DNA from 3 places in the Microbispora sitophila genome. Region 3 is predicted to be linked to each of the others. Evidence: riboswitches for the same ligand, from Rfam matches in the RefSeq annotation. Region 3 holds a riboswitch; each other region holds the start of a gene.
What was found. Region 3 has a riboswitch for S-adenosylmethionine ahead of IL992_RS22340 (hypothetical protein). Riboswitches for the same ligand answer to the same signal wherever they lie in the genome.
Positions count from the first base shown of each region.

Region 1 (5,688 bases), on a different contig from region 3:
CGGTCCGCGGCGACGGTCAGGTCCATATGTTCCCTCCCAGGGCATCCAGCAGGCGTTCGGCCGCCTCCGGCTTGAGCAGGCCCGCCGCGAGCGCCCGGTCGGCGGTGAGCCTCGCGAGGGCGACGTACGCGTCCGCGGCCTCGGGGGCGGCCAGGATGAGCGCGTCGACGTGCTTGCGCACGGTGCCCGCGTCGCCGCGGACCACGGGCCCGGTGAGCCCGCTGATGCCGAGGCGCAGCACGTTGTCGAGCGCCGCGCTCAGCAGGGGGCCGAGCATCCGGCCAGGATGCTCCACGCCGATCTTCGCGAGCAGTTCCTGCGACTCGGCGACGAGCGTCACCATGTGGTTCGCGGCGCCGGCCAGGGCGGCGTGGTAGAGCGGCCGGTCCTGGTCGGCGATCCACACCGGCTCGCCGCCCATCTCGATCACCAGCGCCTCGGCCACCGGCCGCAGCAGGTCGGGCGCCGTGACGCCGAACGAGCAGCCGTTGAGCCGGGTCAGGTCGTCGCTCCTGCCGGTGAACGTCATCACGGGGTGCAGCGCGAGCGGCAGCGCCCCCGCCTCGGCCGCGGGGTCGAGCACGCCCAGGCCGTACGCGCCGCTGGCATGCACGAGCAGCTTGCCGCGCAGGTCGGCCCCGGTGGCGGCGAGGCCGGAGACGAGGCCGGGCAGCACGTCGTCCGGCACGGTCAGCAGCACGAGCTCGGACCGCGCGATCACCTCGTCGGGCCTGCTGAGCTTCAGGCCGAGGCGGTCGGCGGCCCGCCGCGCCGACGCGTCGGACACGCCGCTGGCCGCCACCACCCGATGACCCGCGAGCATGAGCGCGGCTCCGAGCACGGAACCGACCCGTCCCGCGCCGAGCACTCCCACGGCGAGCCGCGCCGGGCGGTCACTTGTGTCCATGACGCCTCCCCTCGGTTCAGCGTAGCGGCGGCGCTCCCGCCGGCCCGGGCGTGGCCCAACGGTCGGATTTTGTCCCGTTTCTCACGGGCCTATGTTGAGCCATAAGTACGAAAGTGACTACTTTTCGTCACACCCTCGGCGTGTCGGTAACCTGAAGCGTCGTGGAGGTCACCTGGCGGGAGGCCATGCGGCGGGCGCTCTACGGCGCGGAGGGCTTCTACCTGCGGGAGCGCCCCGACCGCCATTTCCGCACGTCGGTGCATGCCTCGCCGGTCTTCGCCGAGTCGGTGCTGCGCCTGCTCCTGCGGGTCGACGCGGCCCTCGGCCGGCCCGATCCGGTCGATCTCGTGGACATGGGCAGCGGCAACGGCCTGCTGGCCGCCCGGGTGCGGGCCGCCGCGCCACCGGACCTCGCGGAGCGGCTGCGAGTCATCGCCGTCGACCTGTCCCCCCGGCCCGGCGATCTCGACCCCCGCGTCGCCTGGGAGCCGGAGGCGCCGTACGGGATCACCGGCCTGGTGATCGCCAACGAGTGGCTGGACAACGTGCCGCTCGACATCGCCGAGATGACGCCCGACGGCCCTCGCCTGGTGCTCGTGGACACCTCGACCGGCGAAGAACGGCTCGGGCCCGCTCCCGGCCCCGAGGACCTGGCCTGGCTGGAGCGCTGGTGGCCGCTGCGCTCACCGGGGGAACGCGCCGAGATCGGCCACCCCCGCGACGAGGCGTGGGCCTCGCTGATCACGCGGCTGGCGCGCGGCACGGCGGTCGCCGTGGACTACGCCCATCCGGCCGGGCGGCGGCCCCCGCTCGGCACGGTCGCCGGATATCGCGACGGCTCGGTGGTGCCGCCCACACCGGACGGGTCGTGCGACATCACCGCACACGTCGCGCTGGACGCCTGCGCGGCGGCAGGCGAGCGGGCGGGGGCGCGGGCGACCACGCTCACCACGCAGCGGGAGGCGCTGCGCGACCTGGGGGTCACCGGCGCCCGCCCGCCGCTCGCGCTGGCGTCCGCCGATCCCGCCGGATACGTACGCGCGCTCGGCCGGGCCTCCCAGGAGGCCGAGTTGATCGACCCGGCCGGTCTCGGCGGCTTCGGCTGGCTCAGTCAGGTGGTCAGACGGTGACCTTGAGCGACTCCAGGCCGCGCATGATGTAGCTGGGCTTCCAGGCAGGCTCCTCGGCGAGCTCAAGCTTGGGCGCCAGCCGCAGCAGGGCCCCGAACGACTCCGCCATCTCGACCCGGGCGAGCGGCGCGCCGAGGCAGAAGTGGATGCCGGCGCCGAACGAGATGTGCGGGTTGTCCGCCCGGCCGAGGTCGAGACGGTCCGGGTCGGCGAAGACCTCCGGGTCCCGGTTGGCGGAGCCGAACAGCAGGGCGATCTCCACACCCCGGGGGATCGTCACCCCGCCGACCGCGATGTCCTCCAGCACCCACCGCTCGAACATCTGCGCCGGGGTGTCGTAGCGCAGCAGTTCCTCGACCGCCGTCGGCATCAGGCCGGGGTCGGCGCGCAGCCGCTCCAGCTCACCCGGGTTGCGGAACAGCGCCCACCACCCGCTGCCGGTGGCGTTGACCGTGGCCTCGTGGCCGGCGTTGAGCAACAGCACGCAGGTGCCGATCAGCTCGTCCTCGGTCAGCCGGTCCCCGTCGTCAACCACCTGGGCCAGCGCCGAGATCATGTCGTCGCCCGGCCGCTCCCTGCGTGCCCTGGCCAGCTCGCGCAGGTAGCCGGCGAACTCCGTCGCCGCGCGTACGGCGGTGTGCTGGACCTCCAGCGAGGGGTTCAGCTCGTACATCCCGCAGATGTCGGCCGACCAGGGGCGCAGCAGGTGGCGGTCGGCCTCGGGCACGCCCAGCATCTCGGCGATCACAGTGACCGGCAGCGGCTCGGCCACCTCTGCCAGCAGGTCGCCGCCGCCGCGCTCGACCAGTCCCTCGGTCAGCTCGGTCGCGATCTTCCGTACGCGGGGACGCAGCGACTCGACCATGCGGGGCGTGAACGCCTTGGACACCAGGCGGCGCAGCCGCGTGTGGACCGGCGGCTCGACGTCGAGCATCCCGGCCCGGATCACCCGCCAGAACGGTTCCTGGAACTCCGGCTCGGGCTCGCGGCCGAACGCCTCGTGCGTCGCCACGTGCAGGTAGGACCGGCCGAGGCGCCGGTCGCGCAGCAGCGCGTTCACGTCCGCGTGGCGGGCGATCAGCCACTGTCCCGTCGGCTCGAAGAAGCTGACCGGCTCGTTGTCGCGCAGGTCGCGGTAGGCGTCGTAGGGGTACGCGATGAACTCGGCATTCCAGGGATCAAACTTCACAATGGACAACAATACGGATGAAAGACCTCGCCCGGGAGTACGGGCGTGCGGGTCCGTCATGGCGTAGGTTGGGGCGATGCCGAAGCGCCGCGAACAGCACCGCAGAGAACCCCGCGAGCTCGGCGAGTTGCCCTACGCCGATCACCTCGAACCGTTCGACGGCCGGCTCGCTCAGGGCGGCGACTACGACACGGTCCTGTTCGACGGGCAGGAGTTCGAGGACGCCGACGCCTCCAACGCCCGGTTCATCGAGTCGGCGTTCACCTCGGTGACGTTCGTCGGCGGCCGGTATCGGCGCGCCCGGTTCTCGGACGTGTGGCTGAACGGCGTGCGCTGGGTGGGCGGCGACCTCACCGAGTCCACCTGGGCGGACGCGGAGATCATCATGAGCGCCCCGGCCGGCACGGCGCTGCCCGGCGCCGAGATGAACCATGTGACCTTCCACCGGTGCAAGCTCGACTCGGTCAACCTCCGCGCGGCCGACCTGCGGGAGGTCTCGTTCGTCGAGTGCACGCTGCGCGACGTGGACTTCGCGGGCGCCACGCTGACCGGCGTCGCCTTCCCCGGCTCCACGCTCGAACGGGTGCGTTTCGACAAGGCGTGCATGTCCCGGGTCGACCTGCGTGGCGCCGTGTCCCTGGGCATCTCCGACGGCTACGACGCGCTGCGCGGCGCGACCATCAGCGGCGTCCAGTTGATGGAGCTCGCGCCGATGTTCGCCCACATCCTGGGTGTCACGGTCGACGACGACTGAAGGCACTTGAGTCCACGGCACTTGCGGCCGGGGGGCCGAACCGGGTTATAGTGCCGTCCAGGTCATGAGTGCCAGCGTCAAGCCCCGGCTTGCTGGCCGGCAACCCTCGCGCTCGCGGCGGGGTGCCCCGGGTGAGGACCGGGTCCGGCGCGAGGTGTGCCGGACAAGCGCGGGCCCTGCCTTCCGACGCCATGGCCGGGGTCCCCGACCCCGAGGAGGCGTGGCGTTGTCCGCACTCACCTTCGTCCAGCAGGCCGTCAACCGCATCTCCGAGCCCGTGCGCCTACCGGCTGTCGTGGGCTCCGACCTGGAGGTGCCCGTCAAGGGCGGCAGGCTCGTGCCGTACGCGAACCTCGACTACGCGGCGAGCGCGCCCTGTCTCGAGCCGGTGAACGCCGCCGTCGCGGCGGCGCTGCCGGCCTACTCCAGCGTGCACCGGGGCGCGGGCTACGCCTCGCAGCTCACGACGGCCAGGTATGAGCAGGCCAGGCACACCGTTCGGGCCTTCGTCGGCGCCCGCCCCGGCGACGCGCTGGTCTTCGTGCGCAACACGACCGACGCCATGAACCTGCTGGCCCGCAGCCTCCCCGAGGGAACCACCGTCGTCGTGTTCGAGACCGAGCACCACGCCTCGCTGCTGCCCTGGCCGAACGCCGTACGGCTCGCGCCGCCCGCCTTCCCGGGCGAGGCGATCCGGGCGGCCGACGAGGCGCTCGACGCGATCGAGGGCCCGGCCCTGCTCGTCGTGACCGCCGCCTCCAACGTGACGGGCGAGCTGTGGCCGATCGCCGGGCTGGCCCACATCGCCCACCGGCACGGCGCGCGGATCGCCGTGGACGCCGCTCAGCTCGTCCCCCACCGCGAGCTCAACCTCGCCGCGCTCGACCTCGACTACGTGGCCTTCTCCGGGCACAAGCTCTACGCCCCGTTCGGCGCCGGGGTGCTCGTGGGCCGACCCGACTGGCTCGCCGACGCCGATCCGTACCTGCGCGGCGGCGGAGCCGTACAGGCGGTGGGCGAGACCACCGAGTGGAGCGACGACCCCGAGACGCGGCACGAGGCGGGCACCCCCAACGTGCTCGGCGCGATCGCGCTCGCCGCCGCCTGCGACGCGCTGACCGCGACCGGCTGGACCGCGCTGGTGCGGGAGGAGGAGCGGCTGCTCGCCCGCCTGCGTGCCGGGCTCGCCACGATCCCCGGCGTACGCGAGCTGTCGCTGTGGGGCCAGGACCACCCGCGCGTCGGCATCGTGTCGTTCACCGTCGCGGGCCGTACGGCACGCGAGGTCGCCGAGGCGCTGTCGGCCGAGTGGGGCATCGGCGTCAGGGACGGCAAATTCTGCGCCCACCCGTTCGTCCGCCACCTCCTCGGGGGCGGTGAGGACGGCGGCTGCGCGGACGGCACGTTCAGCGCCGTACGCGCCTCGATCGGCATCGGCACGACCACCGAGCACGTCGACCGCCTCATCGAGGCCCTACGCGATATCGCCACCGCCTGACGGCGGAGAGCCAGGTCGAGCTCGCGGGAGGCTTTCGCTCGTGCGGTATGAGCGTGAAAGCATGGACGGCATGACGACCGAGCAGGAGGGCGCGCGCCGGGAACGCATCGTGGGGATCGGCGCGGGTGCCGACGCCGTGCAGGCGAGGGAGCTGGCCACCGAGGACATGATCCTCAACATCGGCCCGCAGCATCCGTCCACCCACGGCGT
Region 1 covers NZ_JADBGC010000039.1:14,731-20,418, forward strand. The annotation lists gene panC (pantoate--beta-alanine ligase) at 1-26, opposite strand, end outside; gene IL992_RS42490 (Rossmann-like and DUF2520 domain-containing protein) at 17-907, opposite strand; gene IL992_RS42495 (SAM-dependent methyltransferase) at 1,069-2,037, shown strand; gene IL992_RS42500 (cytochrome P450) at 2,027-3,226, opposite strand; gene IL992_RS42505 (pentapeptide repeat-containing protein) at 3,303-3,980, shown strand; SAM riboswitch class IV at 4,041-4,156, shown strand; gene IL992_RS42510 (aminotransferase class V-fold PLP-dependent enzyme) at 4,207-5,478, shown strand; gene IL992_RS42515 (NADH-quinone oxidoreductase subunit D) at 5,549-5,688, shown strand, end outside.
Region 1: another riboswitch for S-adenosylmethionine. It lies ahead of IL992_RS42510 (aminotransferase class V-fold PLP-dependent enzyme); the one in region 3 lies ahead of IL992_RS22340 (hypothetical protein).

Region 2 (5,688 bases), on a different contig from region 3:
CCCCAGCTCGGCCGCCGCGCCCGCCTCGCGGGACAGCACCAGCGCGCACCGGGGCGACAGGATCGGGCCCTCCTTGGCCACCAGGTTCATGCCGTCCCTGATCGGGTTGACGAGCAGGACGTCGGCCAGCCGGTAGGCGGCCAGCGAGCGCGGGTAGTCGTCGTTCACGTTGAGGATCAGCGGGTCCCAGTCCTCGGTCGCGTACTCGTCCTCGATCTCCTTGGCGCAGCGCTGCACGGCCGCCGTGTACTCGCGGTATTCCGGCAGGTCGTGCCGCGAGGGGTAGGCGAACGCGAGGTGGACGACCCGGCCGTGCCACTCCGGATGGGCGGCCAGGAACTCCTGGTAGGCCCGCAGGCCGCGCACGATATTCTTGGACAGCTCGGTGCGGTCGATGCGCACGATCAGCTTGCGGTCGCCCACGAGGTCCCTGATCACGGTCATGTGCGACTCGACGTCCGGCTCGGCCGCCCGGGCGAGCAGCGCCTCGCCGTTCACCCCCAGCGGGTGGACGCCGATCCTGGTGGTCCGCCCGTCGTACGTCACCGTGCGGGCGGCGTGGTCGGCCCTGGCCCCGAGCAGCGTCTCGCAGCAGTCCATGAAGGCGCGGGCCCAGCGCGCGGTGAGGAATCCGGCGTGGTCGGCGCCGAGGATGCCGGTCAGCACCTCGGCCACGACGTCCTCGGGCAGCAGCGCGAAGTATTCGGGCGGCGCCCAGGGCGTGTGCGAGAAGTGGGCGATGCGCAGGTCGGGCCGCTCGACCCGGAGCATCGCCGGGGTCAGCGTCAGGTGGTAGTCCTGCACCATGACGCGCGCCCGGTGGGCCGCCTCCTCGGCGAGGGCCAGCGCGAAGGCGCCGTTGTACGTGCGGTACGACTCCCACTCGCGATGGAACCGCGTGCCGAACTCGGGGGAGAAGGGCATGTTGTAAAGCAGGTGGTTGACGAACCAGAGGGTCGAGTTGGCCACGGCGTTGTAGGCCCGGTGGAAGACCGCGGGCGGGATGTCCAGCATGCGGATCGGCCCCGTCTCGAAGCCCCGGTCGAGCCGCCCGCCGGGCGCCTGACGCACCGCGCCCCGGTCGCCGTCCGACAGCGCCGCGCAGACCCACAGGACGTCGGTGTCCCTGACCACCTCGGACAGGCCGGAGACGAGCCCGCCCCCGCCCCTGCGCATGGTCAGGCCGCCGTCGTCCGACAGCGTGAAGGACACCGGGCCCCGGTTGGACGCGATAAGAACGGTGCTGCTCATCTTGGGGTTCCCTCGATCAGAGCGGGCGCGCATGCCGGAAGATTAATAAAAGCCGACCTCCGTCAATAGGATGTCAACCGATCGCGGGAGGGCTGAATACGGCATGGCACTGGACGACACGACCGAGGACCTGGCCCGATCGGCTGCCCAGGGGGACCATCGCGCGCTCGGTGAACTGCTGCGGCGCATCGAGCCCGACGTGCTGCGGCACTGCGAGCGCCTTCTACCGTATCGGCAGGACGCCGAGGAGGCCGCGCAGGACACGCTGCTCGCCGTGGCGCGCAACATCGCGAGGTTCGAGGGGCGGGCCAAGTTCAGCACCTGGCTGCACATCGTGACCGTGAACTGCGCCAGGACCACCTACCGCTCGCTCAAGCGGCGCTCGTCGGAGCAGGCGGAGGAACTGCCCGAGCAGCGGCCCGATCCGCGGCGGGTGAGCGTCATCGCCGGCTCGCGGCTCGACCTGCTCGACGCGATGGAGGCGCTGGAGGCCGAGCGGCCCGACCTCGCCCAGGCGCTCGTGCTGCGCGACATCTGCCAGCTCGACTACTCGGAGGTCGCCGACCAGCTGAAGATCCCCCTCGGGACGGTCAAGTCCCGTATCCACCAGGCGCGCAAGTACGTGCAGAGCGCCCTCGGTGAGGCGTACGGCTGATACGAAACGTCTCGCTATGTGAGACGTCGGAACGGACACCGGGGACGCCGGGGTACAGTGCTAGGGACCTTCCCCGGAAGGTCTTACAACTGAACATGCTCATCCAGAGGGGTGGAGGGACCGGCCCTGCGAAGCCCCGGCAACCTCCCCGGTGTCGAACTCGTGCCCACGAGGCCCGGCCGGGACAGGTGCCAATTCCGGCTCGCGGCCAAGGTGGTCGCGAGCGAAGATGAGGGAAAGGCCTCGCTTCATGGCGCACACCAGCACTGCCGCGAACACCGTCGAGTTCGGCCCCGCCACCGGTCTTTCGTGTCGCGAATGCGGCGCTCTTTATGACCTCGGTCCGATTTTCGCCTGTACGGAGTGTTTCGGCCCACTTGAGGTGGCGTACGACTTCGGCGAGGTTCGCCGGGAGGACATCGAGTCGGGCCCGGCGAACATCTGGCGATACCGCTCCCTGCTCCCCGTTCCCGCCGGAGTGGCGGCCAAGCCCAACCTCCAGCCCGGCTGGACCAAGCTCGTGAAGGCCGACAGGCTGGCGGCCGAGCTGGGCCTGCGGTCGCTTCACGTCAAGGACGACTCCGGCAACCCGACCCACTCCTTCAAGGACCGGGTCGTCGCGATCGCGCTGGAGGCCGCGCGCAACTTCGGCTTCCACACCCTGTCGTGCTCCTCGACCGGCAACCTCGCCGGCGCGGTGAGCGCGGCCGCCGCCCGGGCCGGGCTGGACTCCTGCGTGTTCATCCCCGCCGACCTGGAGCCGGCCAAGGTCACCATGGCCGCCGTGTACGGTGGCCGCCTGGTCGCCATCGACGGCAACTACGACGAGGTCAACCGCTTCTGCTCCGAGCTCATCGGTGACGAGCTGGGCGAGAAGTGGGGCTTCGTCAACGTCAACCTCCGGCCCTTCTACGCCGAGGGCTCCAAGACGCTGGCGTACGAGATCGCCGAGCAGCTCGGCTGGCGGCTGCCCGACCAGATCGTCATCCCGGTGGCCTCCGGCTCCCAGCTCACCAAGATCGACAAGGGTTTCCGTGAGCTGATCAAGCTGGGGCTGGTCGAGGAGCGGCCCTACCGGATCTTCGGGGCGCAGGCCGAGGGCTGCTCGCCGGTCTCCCGGGCCTTCAAGGCCGGGCAGGACGTCGTGCAGCCGGTGCGGCCCGACACCATCGCCAAGTCCCTGGCGATCGGCAACCCGGCGGACGGGCCGTACGTGCTCGACATCGCGCGGCGGACGGGCGGCGCGGTGGAGGACGTGAACGACCGGGAAGTGGTCGAGGCCATCCGCCTGCTGGCCAGGACCGAGGGCGTCTTCGCCGAGACCGCGGGCGGTGTCACGGTCGGCGTGCTGCGCAAGCTGGTGCGCGAGGGCCGCCTCGACCCCGACGCCGAGACCGTGGTGCTGAACACCGGCGACGGGCTGAAGACGCTCGACGCGGTGGCCGAGCACGCCCGTCCCGCCGCAGTCATCCGTCCCTCTCTCGACGCGTTCCGTACGGCATTTGCCAACTGAAAGCGTTTCAAAAGGCCCATCGGTAGTAACGAAAGCGAGCGAACAATGAGCGTTTCCGTGCGGATTCCGACGATTCTCCGGACGTACACCAACGGAGCCGCGGAGGTGAGCGGGGAGGGGGGAACGCTCCGGGAGGTCCTGCAGAAGCTGGACGCGGACTACCCCGGCATCGGCGGGCGCATCCTGGACGAGACGGGTAAGATCCGGCGTTTTGTCAACGTCTACGTCGGGGAAGAGGATGTCCGATTCGCCGACGGTCTGGACACCGCCACGCCGGACGGGGTGCAGATTTCGGTCATCCCCGCCGTCGCCGGAGGCTGAGCCGCCGCGCCGGGGCCGAGCACCTGACATGCACTTCTATCGATGAAGAAGTCATGCGATGCCATGGCAAATGGTGCAGCTCTCAACTATTCAACAGCAAAGTGAATATTCTTCGATCCCGCTTTGAGCGAACGCCAAGTAGTAGTTTGCGGATTGACTCTGTTGTCCTACGCCTTGACACGGGTATGGTCGAGGACGATCGACAAAACCGGGGGCTTCTTGGGTGTGGTCCCCAGCCCAGCAAGAGGAGTCGGAAGTGGCGCAGGGCACCGTCAAATGGTTTAACGCGGACAAGGGCTACGGCTTCATCGCGGTAGACGGTGGTAAGGACGTGTTCGTCCATTACTCGGCAATCCTGATGGACGGCTACAAGGCCCTCGAGCAGGGTCAGCGGGTTGAGTTCGACATCACGCAGGGTCAGAAGGGCCCGCAGGCGGAAGCCGTACGGGCCGTCTGATCCCGTCATCGACCTTGGAAGGCCCGGCACGCGGACACCGCGTGCCGGGCCTTCCGCTTCGCTCGTCGGGGCGCTCTTATCCGCGGGGTCGCGCCGGAGGCGCGCCGGGAGCACAGCCCTCGTCACGTGCTCGCTCGTTCCTCGGTCCAGACACCGGCGCGCCCCTCCGGCTCGCTCGGTGTCTCCCGCTTCGCACTGGTCTGGACATACCGTCCAAGCTGGTCAGCACGGCTTCCGCTTGCACTCTCATGGGTAGAGTGCTAAATACTTGTTTGGCACTCTGAGGTCGAGAGTGACAACAACCGGGATCGGGGCGATGGGGCCCGCGCAGGGATAGCGGGTCCGCGCCGTCGCGGGCGTCGGCTCGGTCCGTTGAAGACACCCTGCTACTGGGAGGTCTAGCCTAATGGCAGCCAAGATGATCGCGTTTGACGAGGACGCCCGGCGCGGTCTCGAGCGCGGTATGAACCAGCTCGCCGACGCCGTGAAGGTGACCCTCGGCCCCAAGGGCCGCAACGTCGTGCTGGAGAAGAAGTGGGGCGCCCCCACGATCACCAACGACGGTGTCTCCATCGCCAAGGAGATCGAGCTCGAGGACCCGTGGGAGAAGATCGGCGCCGAGCTCGTCAAGGAAGTCGCGAAGAAGACCGACGACGTCGCCGGTGACGGCACCACGACGGCTACCGTGCTCGCCCAGGCGCTGGTCCGCGAGGGTCTGCGCAACGTGGCCGCCGGTGCCAACCCGATGGCGCTGAAGAAGGGCATCGAGGCCGCCGTCGAGCGTGTCAGCGAGGAGCTGTCGAAGCTCGCCAAGGACGTGGAGACCAAGGAGCAGATCGCCTCCACCGCCTCCATCTCCGCCGCCGACACCGAGATCGGCGCTCTCATCGCCGAGGCGATGGACAAGGTGGGCAAGGAAGGCGTCATCACCGTCGAGGAGAGCAACACCTTCGGCCTGGAGCTGGAGCTCACCGAGGGCATGCGCTTCGACAAGGGCTACGTGTCCGGCTACTTCGTGACCGACCCCGAGCGCATGGAGGCGGTCTTCGAGGACCCGTACATCCTGATCGTCAACTCCAAGGTCTCGGCGAACAAGGACCTGCTCCCGCTGCTCGACAAGGTCGTGCAGTCCGGCAAGCCGCTGGTCATCATCGCCGAGGACGTCGAGGGCGAGGCCCTGGCCACCCTGGTCGTCAACAAGATCCGCGGCCTGTTCAAGTCCGTGGCCGTCAAGGCTCCGGGCTTCGGCGACCGCCGCAAGGCCATGCTGGGCGACATCGCCATCCTGACCGGTGGCCAGGTCATCTCCGAGGAGGTCGGTCTCAAGCTCGAGAACGCCACCCTCGACCTGCTCGGCCGTGCCCGCAAGGTCGTTGTCACCAAGGACGAGACCACGATCGTCGACGGCGCCGGTGACGCCGAGCAGATCGCCGGCCGGGTCAACGAGATCCGCGCCGAGATCGAGCGCACCGACTCCGACTACGACCGCGA
Region 2 covers NZ_JADBGC010000019.1:158,619-164,306, reverse strand. The annotation lists gene IL992_RS31300 (alpha,alpha-trehalose-phosphate synthase (UDP-forming)) at 1-1,251, opposite strand, end outside; gene IL992_RS31295 (RNA polymerase sigma factor) at 1,355-1,906, shown strand; SAM riboswitch class I at 2,003-2,142, shown strand; gene thrC (threonine synthase) at 2,157-3,419, shown strand; gene IL992_RS31285 (MoaD/ThiS family protein) at 3,465-3,740, shown strand; gene IL992_RS31280 (cold-shock protein) at 3,997-4,197, shown strand; gene groL (chaperonin GroEL) at 4,604-5,688, shown strand, end outside.
Region 2: another riboswitch for S-adenosylmethionine. It lies ahead of thrC (threonine synthase); the one in region 3 lies ahead of IL992_RS22340 (hypothetical protein).

Region 3 (5,688 bases):
AAGACGCTGGACGCGCTGAAACGACGCAATGGGCAGCTGACGACAGCGGAGGAGACCACGCGGCTCCGCACCGAGACCGAGATCGCCGAACTGCAGGCCGTCATGCACGAGCTGGACAGGCAACTGCGCGCGGTCCGGCGGCAGATCTGCCGGGAGGCCACGGTCGTGGCCGCCACCGCCCACCAGGTCGTCCTCGAAACACTCAAGGAGATCACCTTCGACGTGGTCGTCCTCGACGAGGCGAGCATGACCAGTGCCGCCCTGGCGATGCTAGTCGCCGGCGCCGGGTGCGGGCACACCGTCATAGCCGGGGACTTCCGCCAGCTTCCGCCGGTCGCCGTGGCGGAGACCCCCGCCGTCCATGAGTGGCTCAAGCGCAGCCCGTTCGAGAAGGCGGGCGTCGCGAGCGCGGTGACCGAGGGGCGCCCGCCCGTCCGCCTGGCCGCCCTCACCGAGCAGTACCGCATGCGGCAGCGCATCGGCTACGTCGTCAGCGGAGCCTTCTACCCGGAGAGCCCGCTCAGCACAGCGAAAAGCGTGGCGAACAGGGCGGTCAGAAGCCGGGCACCGTGGGCGAGCACCCAGCTCGTGGTCATCGACACCTCGACGATGAGAGCCCGCACCGCGCGCAGGCAGGGCATCTTCTCGCGGTACAACCTGATGCACGCCCAGCTGGCGGCCGCCCTGGTCGGCGGCGCGACCAGTCAGACGCAGGATCTCGCCATGATCAGCCCGTTCGCACCTCAGGCACGGCTGCTGGAGGCACTCCTGCCCGAGGTGCATCTGGAGGAGTGGGCGGCCTCGACCGTGCACCGGTTCCAGGGCGGTGAACGGGACATCATCGTGTACGACACGGTGGACACCGGGTGCGGCGTGTCACCGTTACATCCCTGGTTCACCGAAGGCGACACCGGCAGCGAGGGAGCGCGCCTGCTCAATGTGGCCGCCAGCCGGGCACGCGATCATCTGGTGGTCATCGGCGCTATCGACAGTCTCTTTCGACCCAGGGCCGCTCGCGACCCGGTGTGGATGTTCTTCGCCCACCTGCTCGCCCAGGCGAAACGCCTGCCTTGGGAAGACCCGGTCGCCTCAGAGGGTGGCGTCACCGAGCACATCGAGAGCGGGATCGCGGAGCGGCTGCGCGAGGACATCGCGCGGGCAGCGACGGTCGACATGTGGCTTCCCGAGACTCCCCTGCTGGGCCTGGCCGACCTGCTGCCCGCGCTGCGGTCGGTAGACCCAGACGACTCCGAGTCGGAGGCGGTGACGGTCTGGATCGAGCCGGAGGCCGACGGCCACCTGCCCGCCGAAGCGCTGCGGGCACGGCGAGAGGGCGTCAACATCCGCCCCTGCGTGCCGATCCTGGAGTCGTGCGCCGTGGTCGGCGACATCGTCTGGTCCGCCAGCGGGTCGCTGCTCGGCCCTGACCCCGGTGTCGTCCTGCGGACCGAGCACCGCGCGTTCGCCGACGCCGTACGGCGGGCGCAGCGGCGCCGGCCCGGCGGCGCGGGCAGCGTTCCCGGCAGCGGCCAGCTCGGCGACGACTGCGGACGCTGTCGACGCATGCTGGTCCGCTACGAGCAGGACCATCGGGGCAGGCCGGACCTCCGCTACGAATGCCCGCACTGCGACCGTCTGCCACAAGGAGGACGGCGCTCCCGCCGGTGAGCCGTCAGGCGGGTCGGCGAGCGAGGTTCTCCATCACCTCCACCGCCTCGTCGGCACGCTCGTACGGCACGAAGAGGTGGTCGTGGTGGAATCCGGCGACGACATTGCAGCTCAGGCCCGCGACGGCGAGTTCCCGCGCCACGGCGGCCGTGAGGCCTACGGCTTCGAGCGCCGAGCGGACGCGCAGCGTGATCCAGCCCGCCACGTAGTCGTACGTCAGCCCCGCCGCGTCGGCTTCCCCCTGCGGCAGGACCAGCGTGAGGCCCTCCTCCTCGGCGACCGTGACGACGGGCCTTACGCCCGGCGGGACGTCACCGTCGACCGTGGTGAACACGTAGCGGCCAGGGTTGAGCCGCGGGCGCATCGTGGTCAGCAGTGTTCGCAGGTCGGTCTCACCGGTCATGACCGGCACCCTACAAGCGGCCTTTCAGCACCCGAGATAGGCCCAAAGGAGGTCGTCGTCGCGACGGACGGTGAAGCCGAGGGCCTGAAGCGCGGCTTCGATCTCGTCGCGCCGCTGCGCCGGGTAGACGAACTCGGCCTTCTCCCACTCGTGGGTGGGCATCGCCTCCCAGCCTCCCTCCACCTCTCCGAAGCGCTCGGCGATCTCGCGGGGCATCCAATGGTCGGTGTCCACGTCGGGGTCGGGTTCGTTCGGTTCGGCGTTCTCGGAGACGCTCATGTCGAAGGCCGGATGTCCGTTCAGGCTGAACGGCTCATCGTCATCGGGCAAGACCAGGGCGGCGATTTCCCCCTCACTCATCTCGTCGAGATCAGCATCGGGGTTCGCGGCCTCGTAGAGCTCGATGTAGTAGTCGAGCAGGTGCGGGAAACGATCGACGTCATCGACCTGCCACCAGCCGGCCGCACGGGCCTCGCCATAAGTTCTGGCCTCCTTGAGCGCCTTCTGCCCGGCGGCCTCCCGCTCGGCGTATGTCAGAGGGACGACGCATAGGTGATCCACTTTGAGCACGCCGGTGACGAGGGTGAGCGTGTCGCCGAGGGCCGCGAGCACGTCCGCTGCGCTCCGCCGCTCAGGCCTCTCCAGGTCAGCCATCAGTTCCTCCGGATCGATGTGATCCAGCCGAAGTCACGTCGTACAGGTGTCCCGGCAGGACACGAGGCTCCAGGCGTCGAGGTCGGCGGGAGCGGACGGTCGCAGTGCCGTTGGAATTCAGGGATAAGGCCATGAGGGTCCTTGTGGTTCCGGGACCCCCTTACCCGAGGGCAGGGAGATCCGCGCTTGCCCCTGCTGGGCCGGCAGCGGCCAGGTCTTCCCCGGACGGCACCTTGCGCGGTGAGGCGAGGTTGCCAGCCGACGAACGTCCAGGGGCGCGATCGGCCTCGTGACCCGGCCCAGATGCTGGCACGGCCACCCGGTTCGTGTCCAGATGTTGGCCATCGTCGGCCTACGTCGTTAATGTCCCGCCCTGGGTCATGAGTTCCAGCGCCAAGCCCCGGCTCGCTGGACGGCATCCCGCCCGCTGCGGGTGCCCCGGGTGACGACCCGCTCCGCGCGAGGCGCGCGGAGAACGGCGGATCACCGGGGCCGGTTGGGGCTATCGGGGTCCCAGGCCCCGGAGGTGCGTCATGCCCATCCCGAACGATCTCTACGCCCTGCTCCACACCCACTGCCCCGGCTGTGGCGTCCTCTACAACGCGATGGACCTGGGGCCGCGCGAGCCCGTCATCGAGGCGTTCCCCGGCGCGTACTACGCCCAGTGTCCGCACTGCAAGGTCCGGTGGCACGTGCACCGGCCCGGCGCCGCCGAGCGCGACCGGGCCGACCTGTTCGCCGAACGCCCAGCCGAACAGCCCGACCTCGCCGCCGCCTGGACCGGCGCCGTATTGCGCCTCACCCTGGACGGCCACATCCTGCAGGTGGGGCCCCTGGTCGGCACTTCCGAGGCCGAGGATGTCCCGCATCCCCTGAAGTGACCTGGTCGTCGTCACCCGGCTGCCGCAGCGGCTCTGCGTGATGACCGTACACGGCTCTCGGCTGCGACACCTGCCATGGCGCCCGGGCAGACGGACCGGCCGGCGCCCGCGCCGGCACCGTACACATCCGGCCCACCGTCCCCCACCGCCACGGCCTGGCACGTCGAGCAGCCGTCACTGGACCGTGACAAAGGCAGTGTGGACCTGATTCACAGCAGCCACTTATGGTGTGATCACTCCCGTTTCACACAAAGATGTCCCGCTCTACCGAAAGACCCGTTTATGGAACTCCTCGAGGCCTGTGCCCGGATCGGCGAACTCAATCCTCACCTGATCGACGCCGGCGTGCTCCGGTCGATCGAGACGCTCGCGGCCCGCGCCCCCGGCGTCGAGCCGATCCCCGACAGCCATGACGCCGAGGAACTCCTGTACGCGGTGACCGACGAGGTGATCCGGATCGGCCAGGACTTCGAACGCCTGGGCCGTGTCGACGACCTGATCCTCACCCGCCGGATCGTCGCCGACCTGCTCCGGCCGGTCCGCGAGCGGAACCTCCTGGACTTCGCCAACGCGCTCGGCATGCTCTCCTCGCTCCTCGCCGAGCGGGGACGCCACGCGGAGGCCGTGGACGTTCTCGGGGAGTGCGCAGACGTACTCCGGCCCCACCTGGTGCTCGGCGTACGCCACCGCGGCATGTACGCCCACGCTGTGCGGGACCGAGGCACGTCGCTTGTCGAACTGGGGCGGGTGGAGGAGGCGGTGACCGCCCACCGTGAGGCGCTGCGGCACTACCAGCGCTGCGCCGCGGAGGACGCGAGCTATGCGCTGGACGTCGCGCTGACCTGCCATACGCACTCGGTTCTCCTGGACCAGGCAGGGCATCCGGACCTGCTGGAGATCGCCGAACTGGGAGTCTCATGGGCGCGGGCGGTCCTGGCCGACGGCGGCGAATGCCGCTTCCAGCTCGCGATGATGCTGCGCTACCGGGCGAGCGCGCTGCTCCGCCTCGACCGGCCGGAAGAGGCGGTGGAGAACGGGCTGGAGGCGGCGGCCGTCCTGCGGGAGATCGCCGGTCATCCGGTGAACGACATTCAGCTCGCACTCATCCTGCATCTGGTCTCGGACCCGTTGTCCGCACTGGACCGGGATGACGAGGCGCTGGGGACCGCGGCGGAGGCCGTCGGGATCGTCGAGAGGCCCGACCCCGAGCCCGCCCTGCGCGCACTCATGCTCTGGACGTACGGCAGGCGACTGCTGGAGCACGGCCGCCTCATGGAGGCGAAGGACGCCTACCTCGCCGCAGTGCCGGGCGGCGAGGACTTCCGCGAGGGACTGGCGCCGGAGCTTTACCGGCTGGCGGAGATCCTCGTCGGCGAGGGCCTGCTCAGCGAGGCGTCCTCCATCCTGACGGTGACCGCGCGTCAGTACAAACTGTTGGCCGCCGCGGACTCCGACTGGGCCGTACCGCACGCGGAGCTGCTCGGCCGCCTCGCGGAGCTGGAGTTCCACCGCGGGCACCACGAGGCGGCGCTGCGCCACGCGGAGCGTGCGGTGGCCGTGGCGCGGAACTCCGGGGACCGCGAGACCATCGCACGTGCCATGGGTCACCTCGGCAGCAGCCTCGCGGGCGCCGGGCGCCACGACGACGCCGAGCGGGCGGCCCGCGACGCGCTGGAACTGTGGCCAGGACGCCTACCTGCCCACCCTCGCGGGCGCCTGGAACAACCTCGCCAACAAGCTCCGGCCGCTGGGGCGGCGCGAGGAGGCCGTGGTGGCCGCGCAGAAGGCGGTCGCCCTGTACGAGCAGGGCGACGAGCCGCAGCACCTGGCCAACGCGCTCAACAGCCTGGGCGCGCACCTCGCCTCGCTCGTGCTGCCCGAGCAGGCACGCGACGCCGCCGCCCGGGCCGTGACCATCTACGATCGGCTGGTCCCCGGCGAGCGCAGATATCTGCGTGACCTGTCCATCGCGCTGGACAACCTGTCCGGCTACCACGCGGCGCTCGGCGAACTCGACGAGGCCGATCGGCGAAGAGATCGAGGTGCTGCGGGTCGTCGTGGCGTTGCGGGAGACCGCGGAGC
Region 3 covers NZ_JADBGC010000011.1:339,917-345,604, forward strand. The annotation lists gene IL992_RS22330 (DEAD/DEAH box helicase) at 1-1,668, shown strand, start outside; gene IL992_RS22335 (ACT domain-containing protein) at 1,673-2,071, opposite strand; gene IL992_RS22340 (hypothetical protein) at 2,096-2,683, opposite strand; SAM riboswitch class IV at 2,903-3,020, opposite strand; SAM riboswitch class IV at 3,102-3,210, shown strand; gene IL992_RS22345 (hypothetical protein) at 3,259-3,606, shown strand; gene IL992_RS22350 (tetratricopeptide repeat protein) at 3,889-5,565, shown strand; gene IL992_RS22355 (soluble NSF attachment family protein) at 5,649-5,688, shown strand, end outside.